DNA from 4 places in the Erwinia tasmaniensis Et1/99 genome. Region 1 is predicted to be linked to each of the others. Evidence: predicted binding sites of a transcription regulator. Region 1 holds the regulator's gene; each other region holds the start of a gene.
What was found. Region 1 encodes CRP, which controls carbon source genes, mostly activating them, when cyclic AMP is high. Its sites were predicted from a motif close to ATGTGANNNNNNTCACAT; they were not measured.

Region 1 (3,130 bases):
TAAGCCTCCAGCGCGTCATGTGCGTTCTGGCGCAGCAGCGCGCTCTGCCACTGTGGCCACAGCCAGATATTGCCGCCGAAGGCGATCAGGCAGCCCATCAGGGTATCAATCAGACGCGGTAATAAGAATCCCTCTCCGTTCAGCGACAAAAGCTGAAGGGAATAAACGGCGGTGACCGTAAACCCTACCGTTGCCCAGCCATAGAACTTGCGTAAAAACAGGTAACTGACCAGAGTAATGGCCAGCATTACCAGTAATGTCATCGATTCTGGAGCATGCAGACGCAGGGCCAGCGCGGCCACCGCCAGCCCGGCAAGGGTGCCGAGCGCTCGGTGCTGAATACGCACGCGGGTGGCGCTGTAGCCGTTCAGGCTGACAAACATTACGGTCATCAGTATCCAATACGGCTTCGGCATATTTAAAAACAGCGCCAGCGTACTGGCAAAGGTGAGCATGACGCCGAAGCGGGCGGCGGTTCGCAAAGCGATGGATTTTAGCGACAGATAGCTTTTCAGCGCCGGTAGCAGCGGCAGGCGGCGCTGGCGGTCTGCCATCAGATCGCGGCGGTAGAGCGGGCGTTGGGCGCGCAGCACGCGCCCAATACGGCTGAAATGATAGTAGCAAAAATTACCGACCGGGTTATCAGGGTGCTGGCGGACAATCTTCTCCAGCGCTTCCAGCGGCTGTTCCAGAGTGAAGCGTTTGGGAAAGCGGTGATAAAGAATATCGTCTGCCAGTTCACGCAGGCGCGCGGCGATGCGCTGTGCGTTCCAGCGGATCACCGCCTCGGCGTGACTCTGGCGTACCAGTTTTTTGACGTCTTCAGGCTGATGCAGGCTAACGGCGATATGTTCCTGTAGATCCAGCGCCACCTGGAATGCGCGCATCAGGGGCTGATAGTGCTGGTTGCGGTTGGCTGCCAGCATATGGATCTGTTGGTAACAGGTGGTAATGAGGTCGACGGCTTTCTGTTGTCGGGCGAACAGCGGCGGCATTGCCGTTGAGGGATCGTTCAACTGGTTTAAATGACGATATTTTGCCTCGCAGTAGTCCGCGAGTTCGCGGTAAAGCAGGCTGAGCGTTTCGCGCATCGGCTGCTCTTTCCACAGCCAGAACCAGAACCAGTTAAATACCCCGTACCAGATGGTGCCAAGGATATACAGCAGCGGAGGCTGCCACATCGGCACTCTGCCCGCGAGGCTAAGGGTAAAAATGGCGGCGATCAGCGAAGCGGGCATGAGCCGGCCATGCAGCGGGCTTATCTCACCAGTCACCCCTAACAGCAGCGCCATCGCCAGCAGGATCAGCGGCAGGGGGGCGCCCTGGGCGGCGGCATACTGGATAACAAAACTGCTGCCGGCGAACAGGCTACCGCCAACCACCAGGCGTTTGAAGAAGCGTCTGTGTGGCGTATCCAGCCCGGCATTGTTGCAGCAGGCGGGCACCAGAGAAAACAGCAGGCCTTTTTGTAAATCACCCAGCAACCAGCCAAGCGCGACCGGCAAACAGAGCACCAGCGTTTGCCGCAGGGCATAGTTCACTTCAGGTTGATAGATAATTCTCCGCCACATCAGCCGCACCAAATAAAAAAAAGGCGCGGCAGGGGGCTGTCGCGCCGTGGGTTCAGAAGCGGTTAACGCGTGCCGTAAACGACGATAGTTTTACCGTGTGCAGAAATCAGATTTTGATCTTCCAGCATTTTCAGAATACGACCCACCGTTTCGCGCGAGCAGCCGACGATCTGGCCGATCTCCTGACGCGTAATTTTGATCTGCATTCCGTCGGGGTGCGTCATTGAGTCAGGCTGTTTCGCCAGGTTCAGCAGCGTCTGGGCGATGCGTCCGGTCACATCAAGAAAAGCTAAATTCCCCACTTTTTCCGAGGTGACCTGCAGGCGGCGCGCCATTTGTGAAGACAGGCGCATCAGGATGTCAGGATTGACCTGGATCAGCTGACGGAATTTTTTGTAAGAGATTTCAGCTACTTCGCAGGCTGCCTTTGCACGTACCCATGCGCTGCGCTCCTGTCCCTCTTCAAAGAGGCCCAGCTCGCCGATAAAATCCCCCTGGTTGAGATAGGAGAGGATCATCTCTTTGCCTTCTTCATCCTTGATCAGCACTGCCACAGAGCCCTTGACGATGTAGTAAAGGGTCTCGGCCTTCTCACCCTGGTGTATCAGCGTGCTTTTGGACGGATATTTGTGAATATGGCAATGTGACAGGAACCATTCTAGAGTTGGGTCTGTTTGCGGTTTGCCGAGAACCATTCGCTGTTATCCTCTGTTGTTATCGTGCCTGAATACATCCTGTTTTTCACGCTGCAAGGGTGATGCTTATCTTGCTGTCGCACGTAATAATAGGAATATACGGGAGCTGAATCCCTGCCAGGCGTTGAAATAGTCAAGCGTTCCCGTAGGAAGAAACATGGGCCTTTTTCAGAGCTGGCCGCGTGCCGTTGTTCTGCTTTCACCGACGCTTGAATGCAGGTGAAATTTTACAGCTCCGTTTGTAGCACAGCTTGAGATGGCTGTCTTCTGTTGTCTCGCTTCAGCATAGTCAGAAAAACAGAACGTTGCCGTTTTAGTGACGGCGGCGTACCCTGCTCTAACTGAATGAATTCGAGGATTTTGTTATGCAGGCACGAGTCAAATGGGTTGAAGGGATGACGTTTTTGGGAGAATCCTCATCCGGTCACCAGGTGCTGATGGATGGTAATTCGGGTGATAAAGCGCCAAGTCCGATGGAAATGGTGCTGATGGCCGCCGGAGGCTGTAGCGCCATTGATGTCGTTTCCATTCTGCAGAAGGGCCGCCATAACGTGGCCGACTGTGAGGTGAAACTGACTTCAGAGCGTCGCGAAGAGGCCCCGCGTATTTTCACCCATATCAATCTGCATTTCATTGTCAGCGGAAAAGCGCTGGCGGATAACGCGGTAGCGCGTGCGGTCGATCTTTCTGCGGAAAAATACTGCTCGGTGGCGATCATGCTGGGCAAAGGAGTGGAGATCGGCCACAGTTACGAAGTGATCGAACTGGCCTGATGCAGACCTCCGCTTAGCCGTGAAGGAAAGAGCGTCAGCCGATGCTCTTTCCTTCCATCAATCGTTTTACCAGTGGCCCCATAATCAGCTC
Region 2 (3,130 bases), 610 kb from region 1:
GGCGATTACCGTTAACTGGGCAAAATATGCCCAGTCACTGACCGACAAGCCGGTTAAAGGCATGTTGACAGGCCCGGTCACTATCTTGTGCTGGTCGTTCCCGCGTGAAGATGTTTCGCGTGAAACCATTGCCAAACAGATTGCGCTGGCGCTGCGTGATGAAGTTGAAGACCTGGAAAAAGCGGGCATCGGCATCATTCAGATTGATGAACCTGCCCTGCGTGAGGGGTTGCCGCTGCATCAGTCCGACTGGGGGGCTTATCTGGAGTGGGCGGTCGACGCCTTCCGCCTGAATGCCGCAGTCGCGCAGGACGACACCCAGATCCACACCCACATGTGTTACTGCGAGTTCAACGACATCATGGATTCGATTGCCGCGCTGGATGCGGATGTTATTACCATCGAAACCTCTCGTTCTGATATGGAACTGCTGGAGTCGTTTGAAGAATTCGAATACCCGAACGAAATCGGTCCCGGCGTTTACGATATTCACTCGCCGAACGTACCGAGCGTAGAGTGGGTGGAAGCCCTGCTGCTTAAAGCGGCGCAGCGTATCCCGACAGAACGTCTGTGGGTGAACCCGGACTGTGGCCTGAAAACGCGCGGCTGGACGGAAACTCGCCAGGCGCTGGCAAACATGGTGAAAGCGGCGCAAAACCTGCGTCAGGCACAAAAAGCGTAATTATCTGTGTTGTTGTGCTTTGTTGTAACGATTAACTTGGGGCGCTGAGCGCCCCCTTTTTTATGCTTCAGGCGTTACGCCATACTGTCTGAACCAGGCCAGCATGCGTTGCCAGCCGTCTTGGGCGGCTTCGGCATCATAGCCTGGTCTGTAGTCCGCGTTAAAAGCGTGCCCGGCATCGGGATAAACAACAATTTCGGCGTTGGCATTGGCGGCACGCAGCGCATGACGCATGGTTTCAATGCTGTCGAGAGGAATACTGTCATCCTTACCGCCATAAAGTCCTAAAACAGGCGCATTCAGATCCACCGCAATATCCACCGGGTGCTTCTGCTGCTTCATTGTCTTTTCTCCCACCAGCTTGCCATACCAGGCGACGGCCACCTTCAGCTGCGGATTGTGCGCGGCATAAAGCCAGGCAATACGTCCACCCCAGCAAAAACCGGTCATGGCTAAACGTCGCATATCACCGCCGTGACGTGATGCCCAGTTCGCCACATGGTCAAGATCGGCCAGCACCTGACTGTCAGGCACCTTGCTGACCAGTTCTTCAAGCAATGTGGGAATATCGCGGTAATCAGCCGGGTCACCCTGACGAAAATAAAGTTCAGGGGCCACCGCCAGATAGCCTTCCAGCGCCAGTCGGCGGCAGATATCGCGGATATGTTCGTGAACGCCAAAAATCTCCTGCACCACCAATACCACCGGCAAGGGGCCTTGCGCATGGCGTGGTTTAGCGTGGAACGCGGGCATATTCTCGCCCTGAGTTGGGATGGATGTCTCACCACTGAGAATGTCGGCGCTTTGGGTCGTTATCATGGTGGCAGCGGCAGGCAAGGCCGCTGGTGCAAAGCCGTTGTTGCTCGATTCTTGCGTCATGTTATCTTCGGGTTTCATGGTCATCTCCGTGCAGGCGCTACGTGCTGTCAGCTAACTATAGTCGGGAATGTGATGGGATTAGCGATCGAATCAGGGTAACTCCTTATCATCAGATAAAGCCGAACCACAGTACCAAACGTGGGAAAATGACCATGGGTGATGGTTAAATGTGACATTTATCGCATTTTTATGTATTTACGATGTGGTTTTCATTTTGATAAATGATGTCTATCACATAAATTTTGCCGCGATTTACCTACATTGGCATTTTCTATACCCCCCTATGTTTCGTATCAGGAGTTTTTAATGGCACAGTCTGACGTCTTCCATCTTGGCCTTACCCATGCCGATCTTCAGGGCGCTACGCTGGCCATTGTGCCCGGCGACCCGGAGCGGGTGAAAAAAATAGCGGCCCTGATGGATAACCCTGTTCATCTGGCTTCGCACCGCGAATTTACCACCTGGCGCGCCGAGCTTGGCGGCAAGGCGGTTATTGTGTGTTCAACCGGGATCGGCGGGCCTTCTACCTCCATCGCGGTGGAAGAGCTGGCACAGCTTGGCGTACGCACTTTTCTGCGCGTTGGCACGACCGGCGCTATCCAACCTGACATCAACGTGGGCGATGTGCTCGTTACCACGGGTTCAGTCAGACTGGATGGGGCCAGCCTGCACTTTGCACCGCTGGAGTTTCCGGCGGTGGCGGACTTTACCTGTACCACCGCGTTAGTGGATGCGGCAAAGGCACAGGGGGCAAAAACGCATATCGGCATTACGGCGTCCTCCGACACCTTCTATCCTGGCCAGGAGCGTTATGACACCTTCTCTGGTCGAGTGGTGAGCCGCTTCCAACATTCAATGAAAGAGTGGCAGCAGATGGGCGTGCTGAACTATGAAATGGAATCGGCAACGTTGCTCACCATGTGCGCCAGTCAGGGACTGCGCGCCGGAATGGTCGCCGGGGTGATTGTCAACCGAACCCAGCAAGAAATCCCGGATGCGGAAACCATGAAAAGAACCGAGAGTGACGCGGTGAAAATCGTGGTTGAAGCGGCGCGTCTTCTGCTTAAGTAATCCCTGATGCGGGCCACGCCGGTTTGTGGCCTGCAAATATCGCTTCCTTGCAATATATCCTGGAGCCGCCTCGCTTTTTGACTTTGACGGCGCGCGCTCTGCTGCATTTTGTCTGGACATTTATACAGTGTGCCTCTATTTTTCCCCAGTCAGGGCTTAGCAGGAGAAAGAGGGTGGACGTCACAATTATGTACGGAGCAGGCTTTGCTCTGATCGGAATCCTGGCAGGCTGGCTGTTTGCCTCGCTGCGCGGCCAGCAGCAGCTGGCGAAGGGCGAAACTGAACGGCTACTGCTGCTCCAGTCGGCTGACCAGATGCAGGATGAACGCCAGCGCTTGCAGCAGCAGCTGGACGGCCATCTGCTGCGGCAAACGCAGAGTGAACAGGAGCAGCGCCAGCTGTATGGTTCTCTGGCGGCCGCCGAGGAGAAACTTCACCACCTTGAGCACTGGCGCAGTGAAACCGAACGGCTGGCGCGAGAACTGCGCGCGCAGCTGG
Region 3 (3,130 bases), 410 kb from region 1:
CTCTCACGGCGCACCGCTGGGAGATGAAGAAATTGCCCTGACCCGTAAGCAGCTGGGTTGGGATCACGCGCCGTTTGAGATCCCACAAAATATCTACGCGCAGTGGGATGCTAAAGAAGCCGGCCAAGCCAAAGAAGCGGCCTGGAACGACAAGTTTGCGGCCTATGCACAGGCTTTCCCAGAGCTGGCCGAAGAGTTCAAGCGTCGTGTCAAAAACGAACTGCCGGCCAACTGGGCTGCTGAATCGCAGAAGTTCGTCGAGCAGCTGCAGGCTAATCCTGCGAAAATCGCCAGCCGCAAAGCCTCGCAGAACGCCATCGAAGCCTTCGGTAAATTGCTGCCGGAGTACCTGGGCGGCTCCGCTGACCTGGCTCCAAGCAACCTGACCATGTGGTCCGGCTCTAAGCCGATCAACGAAGACGCTGCGGGTAACTATATCCACTATGGCGTGCGCGAATTCGGTATGACCGCCATTGCTAACGGCATTACGCTGCACGGTGGTTTCCTGCCTTATACGGCGACCTTCCTGATGTTTGTTGAGTATGCGCGAAACGCCGTGCGTATGGCCGCACTGATGAAAATTCGTCAGGTAATGGTTTATACCCATGACTCAATCGGACTGGGTGAAGATGGCCCGACTCATCAGCCTGTCGAACAGTTGGCGAGCCTGCGTGTGACGCCAAACATAAGTACCTGGCGTCCGTGTGACCAGGTTGAATCCGCTATCGCGTGGAAATATGCCATTGAACGCCATGACGGCCCAACGGCACTGATCCTCTCACGCCAGAACCTGGCGCAGCAGGATCGTACCGCTGAACAGCTGGCGAACGTAGCCCGTGGTGCCTATGTACTGAAAGATTGCGCGGGAACGCCGGAAGTGATCTTTATCGCTACCGGTTCCGAAGTGGAGCTGGCGGTGGGGGCATATGACAAGCTGACTGCTGAAGGGCGTAAAGCGCGTGTGGTTTCCATGCCGTCTACCGATGCCTTCGACAAGCAGGATGCGGCCTACCGTGAATCCGTGTTGCCGAAAGCTGTCAGCGCCCGCGTGGCGATTGAGGCCGGTATCGCCGATTACTGGTTCAAATATACCGGCTTGAACGGTGCCATTGTTGCCATGACCAGCTTCGGCGAGTCGGCTCCGGCAGAGCAACTGTTTGAGCTATTTGGCTTCACCGTTGATAACGTGGTTGCCAAAGCGAAAGAGCTGCTGTAACGCTACATAAATGGGCGGATCGACGATCCGCCCATTCCCCACTAATTGCTAATTTTGTGACGCAGATCGAAAGTTACGTGCCACAATTGATCCCAGTCATTCCCATTATTCCTCACATCTATTACTCTAGCTGAAGCGTTTCAGTTTCATTCTGTATGCAGGCCGTTGGCGGCAGCGTTCAATGTTTTAGCGCAGAATTTTCTGTACAATTTCCGACTGCTGGCTCAGGCTGATTGTCCAATTTCAAGATGAATTCAGATTTGGAGTGCTATGACCGTTCGCATTGCCATTAATGGTTTTGGTCGCATTGGGCGCAACGTTTTACGTGCGCTCTATGAAACCGGGCGACGGGCTGAAATCAGCGCGGTTGCGATCAATGAACTGGCTGATGCGGCCGGAATGGCGCACCTGCTGAAATATGATACCAGCCACGGGCGTTTCGCCTGGGACGTGCGTCAGGAGCGCGACCTGTTGACGGTCGGCGATGACACTATTCGCCTGCTGCATATCCCGGAGATTGGCAGTCTGCCGTGGCGCGAGCTGAACGTTGATATCGTATTGGACTGCACCGGGGTTTACGGCAGTCGTGCCGATGGAGAAGCTCACCTGAAGGCCGGTGCCAGAAAAGTGTTGTTCTCGCATCCTGGCGGTCATGATTTGGATGCCACGGTGGTGTACGGCGTCAATGAAAAAGAGCTTCTGCCAGAGCATTTACTGGTATCCAATGCCTCCTGCACCACTAACTGCATTATTCCGATAATCAAACTGCTGGATGATGCCTGGGGGATTGAATCGGGTACGGTAACCACCATTCACTCGGCGATGCACGACCAGCAGGTAATTGATGCTTATCACCCGGATCTGCGCCGTACCCGCGCCGCCAGTCAGTCGATTATTCCGGTCGATACGCGCCTGGCCGCCGGGATCACGCGCATATTCCCGAAATTTAATGACCGCTTTGAAGCAATAGCGGTACGCGTACCGACCATCAACGTCACGGCTATCGATCTTAGCGTCAGCGTACGCGACGCGGTGAAAGCCAGCGAAGTCAATGCTCTGCTGCACAGTGCATCATTAGGGGCGTTTAGTGGTATAGTCGACTACACGGAATTACCGTTAGTCTCTATTGATTTTAATCACGATCCGCACAGTGCCATCGTTGATGGCACGCAAACTCGGGTCAGTGGTCAACACCTGATTAAGACGTTAGTCTGGTGTGACAACGAATGGGGCTTTGCTAACCGCATGATCGATACCACGTTAGCGATGGCCGCCAGCGGTTTCAGCCTGGACGCGGCTGCGTCAATAAAACTTTGAGAATCAACGAGAGGGTTCACCATGTCTGTAATTAAGATGACCGATCTGGATCTTGCTGGTAAACGTGTTCTGATCCGTGCCGATCTGAACGTGCCGGTAAAAGAAGGGAAAGTGACGTCTGATGCACGTATTCGCGCTTCTCTGCCGACCATCGAAGCGGCGCTGAAGCAGGGCGCTAAAGTGATGGTGACATCCCATCTGGGCCGCCCGACCGAAGGTGAATACAATGAAGAGTTCTCTCTGCTGCCGGTAGTGAACTATCTGAAAGAGAAGCTGGGTGCAGAGAATGTCTCCCTGGCTAAAGACTACCTTGACGGCGTTGAACTTGCCGCTGGTAAGCTGGTGGTGCTGGAGAACGTTCGCTTTAACAAAGGCGAAAAGAAAGACGACGAAACCCTCTCCAAAAAATATGCCGCACTGTGCGACATCTTCGTGATGGACGCCTTCGGCACCGCGCACCGCGCGCAGGCTTCTACCCACGGCGTGGGCAAGTTTGCTCCGGTTGCCTGTGCAGGCCCGCTGCTGTCAGCTGAACTTGAAGCCTTAGGCAAAGCGTTGAAAAGCCCTGCGCGCCCGATGGTGGCAGTGGTGGGGGGA
Region 4 (3,130 bases), 1.8 Mb from region 1:
CAGCCCATATACAGCGGATCGTTCAGCAGCTGCTGGTTATTTGTTCCGACATCAAGAACGACCGGCAGCGTGTACGCCGGGCTGATGCCGCCACAGGCGGTGTACAGCGACAGTTTGCCAATCGGGATGCCCATACCGCCAATCCCCTGATCGCCGAGGCCGAGGATACGCTCGCCGTCGGTGACCACGATCACCTTGACGTTCTGCTTGGTGGCATTCTGCAACATGTCTTCGATGTTGGCGCGGTTTGGGTAGGAGATAAACAGGCCGCGTGCGCGGCGATAGATCTCTGAAAAGTGTTCACACGCCGCACCCACGGTCGGGGTGTAAATAATGGGCATCATCTCTTCCAGATGATTGTCCAGCAGGCGATAAAACAGGGTTTCGTTAGTGTCCTGGATATTGCGTAAGTAGACGTGCTTATCGTTATTATTTTTAAAGTCCTGGAACTGACGCCACGCACGCTCTGCCTGCTCCTCAATGCTTTCTACCGTTTCCGGCAGCAGGCCGTTGAGGTTAAAGTCATTGCGCTCCTCAATCGAGAAGGCGCTGCCTTTATTCAGCAGAGGAAATTCCAGCAGGATGGGGCCGGCATAGGGGATATACAGCGATCGTTTACTTTCGTATTCGAGTTCCATGTCATTCTTACTCTTTCAGGGGCGGGAAGATGTTATGGCGCCAATCCTAAAATAATTCATCTGAAAGTACAGCTTTTGTTAACAGCTGATAACAAAAGCGGTGACTTTTTGCGTCTTAACGCCAGTTTATTACATTTTCACCAGCGGAATGGTGATGAGATCGTGGCATCCCAGCGCGGCAAGGGTTGCGGCACTGGCGCTGCGCTGGCTTAACTTTGCCCCCGATGCTTCGGCGAGCACCGCCCGCCGGATATCACTCAATTCTTCTCCGCCCAGATTGAGCAAGTTCAACGCGCCCTGCAGAGGCGGCAGGCTGGGGTTAAAGGCGGCATTTTCCGCATAGCGCCCGGCATAGATCGCTCCGCTACGGGTTTGCAGCGCCACGCCGGAACAGGCCCCGCTGTAAGGCGCATGACTCTGGTTGGCGGCAGCCAGCGCCGCCTGCTCGAGCTTATCGCCCCTGGGTGCGATCCCGTGGTCGACTTCGTCCATCAGCAGGGTGGTGATGGCGAGGTCGCGGGGGCCGAATGAGTCTGGCAGATAATGCCCTAACGTGGCGGCGGCCCTGCCCGGTAGCTCAATGGTCAGATCGGTGCCGCTGTTCAGCTCGTTCATAAACTGACGGCAGTGCCCGCACGGCGTGTAGTTTACGGTGATGCCTGCCAGCCCGCTTTCTCCGCGCAGCCAGGCATGTGTCACCGCGCTCTGCTCGGCGTGGACGGTTTGCTGCATCGTGGCGCCGACAAACTCCATATTGGCCCCAAAATACAGCGTGCCGCTTTTGCCGCGTGCGACGGCACCTACGTTAAAATCAGACAGCGGCGCAACCGCGCAGGCCGCTGCCAGCGGCAGCAGCGTAAAGGCCAGCTCGCTGTCATCAAGCCCGCACTGCTGTTTTACACCGTCAGCCTGCTGCGCGCTGATAAAACCGGCAAAATCAGCGGAGGAAAGTATCGGGCGTATAGCCTGTTGTAACAGGGGGGAGAGGGTGGCAAATGCCGTCTGGAAACGCGGGTGCATAGTGGCCTCGTGCGCGAAATGCAAGCCCATATCAACGGGCGGGCAGCCAGTTATATGTGATCTAAGTCGCTCCATCAATGTAATATGTGAAACTCATCGCCAAAATGAGAGATTTATCGCAAGTTTAACCGCATAGTTTGAGCAGTAGCGGGAAAATAAACGGTGCCAGCAGTGAGGTGATAATGCCACACAGCACCAGCGCCAGAGAGCTGAACGCCCCCTCCTGATAATCAACCTCGGCAGCGCGCGCGGTGCCCAGCGCGTGTGAAGCACTGCCAATCGCCAGCCCGCGTGCAGACTTGCTGCGTATGCGCAACAGATTGAGCAGCATATGGCCGAATACCGCGCCCAGTACGCCCGCTATCAGCACGCAGACGGCGCTGATGGCGGGTATGCCGCCGAGCGTAGCGGAAACCGCCATCGCAATGGGGGTAGTAACCGATTTGGGGAGCAGGGTGGCGGCGATTTGCGGCGTGGCCCCCAGCCATAGTGCGATGGCGGTGCCGGAGATCATTGCGGTCAGACTGCCAATAAAACAGATGCTGATAATAGACTTCCAGCGCGCGCGGATCTGATGCATCTGCTCATAAAGCGGTAGCGCCAGCGCCACGACCGCCGGTTGCAGAAGCTGGTTAAGCCATGCGCTGCCCTGAAAATAGCGCGTATAGGGCATTTGCAGCAGCAGTAACAGCGGAATAATAACCGCCACCGCAATCAGCAGCGGGTTGCAGACGGAGATCCTGACGCTGGCCGCCAGCCGGCGCGCGGCCAGAAACACCAGCACGGTTAACGGCAGTGACCACCAGATATCATTCATCTTTGCCTTCCAGACGTCGGCTATGACGATTGTCCATACGCTGCGCCACCATACCGGTGGTCATCAGCACTATCAGCGTGCCGACCGCACAGGAAATCACGATCGGAGCAAACTGGGCGCTAAGAATATCCATATGATCCATGATGCCAACGCTGATGGGGACGAACAGCAGCGCCATATAGCGAATAAGCAGATTGCAGCCCGGTTTGACCCAGGCAAGTGGAAGGATATTGGCACTGAGCAGAATAAACAGCAGCAGCATGCCGAGAATGCTGGCGGGGATAGCGATGGGCAGCAGCCAGGCCACGCCACGTCCGGCGTACAGGCAGAGCCAGATAACGAAAAAGGCGCGCAGATATTGCCAGATAACGTGCAGAAAAGAACGCATGTCAACTCCAGAGCCTGTCGGGGGCGGCGACCCGGCCGCCGCCCCGCCATCATATGATGATTACTTAACCTGCTGTCCTGGCTGTGCGCCGCTGTCCGGGCTAAGCAGGAAGATATCCTTTCCGCCAGGCCCTGCGGCCATCACCATACCTTCTGAAAGACCGAAGCGCATTTTACGCGGAGCCAGATTGGCCACCATTACCGTCAGACGCCCCACCAGCAGCGCCGGATCGGGGTAGGCGGCGCGAATGCCCGAGAAGACATTACG

Region 2: a site for CRP is predicted at 1,729-1,746, ahead of udp (uridine phosphorylase). Genes of this name have one in related genera too.
Region 3: a site for CRP is predicted at 1,271-1,288, ahead of epd (erythrose-4-phosphate dehydrogenase). Genes of this name have one in related genera too.
Region 4: a site for CRP is predicted at 1,713-1,730, ahead of cdd (cytidine deaminase). Genes of this name have one in related genera too.

Annotation. Positions count from the first base shown of each region.
Region 1 covers NC_010694.1:3,553,746-3,556,875, reverse strand. The annotation lists gene ETA_RS17160 (YccS/YhfK family putative transporter) at 1-1,571, opposite strand, end outside; gene crp (cAMP-activated global transcriptional regulator CRP) at 1,634-2,266, opposite strand; gene ETA_RS17150 (OsmC family protein) at 2,632-3,039, shown strand; gene ETA_RS17145 (phosphoribulokinase) at 3,074-3,130, opposite strand, start outside.
Region 2 covers NC_010694.1:276,808-279,937, forward strand. The annotation lists gene metE (5-methyltetrahydropteroyltriglutamate--homocysteine S-methyltransferase) at 1-682, shown strand, start outside; gene ETA_RS02240 (dienelactone hydrolase family protein) at 743-1,579, opposite strand; gene udp (uridine phosphorylase) at 1,868-2,632, shown strand; gene rmuC (DNA recombination protein RmuC) at 2,806-3,130, shown strand, end outside.
Region 3 covers NC_010694.1:3,141,160-3,144,289, reverse strand. The annotation lists gene tkt (transketolase) at 1-1,216, shown strand, start outside; gene epd (erythrose-4-phosphate dehydrogenase) at 1,487-2,533, shown strand; gene pgk (phosphoglycerate kinase) at 2,555-3,130, shown strand, end outside.
Region 4 covers NC_010694.1:1,458,737-1,461,866, forward strand. The annotation lists gene ETA_RS07560 (NAD-dependent malic enzyme) at 1-638, opposite strand, end outside; gene cdd (cytidine deaminase) at 768-1,658, opposite strand; gene ETA_RS07570 (CidB/LrgB family autolysis modulator) at 1,783-2,475, opposite strand; gene ETA_RS07575 (murein hydrolase regulator LrgA) at 2,468-2,863, opposite strand; gene metG (methionine--tRNA ligase) at 2,924-3,130, opposite strand, start outside.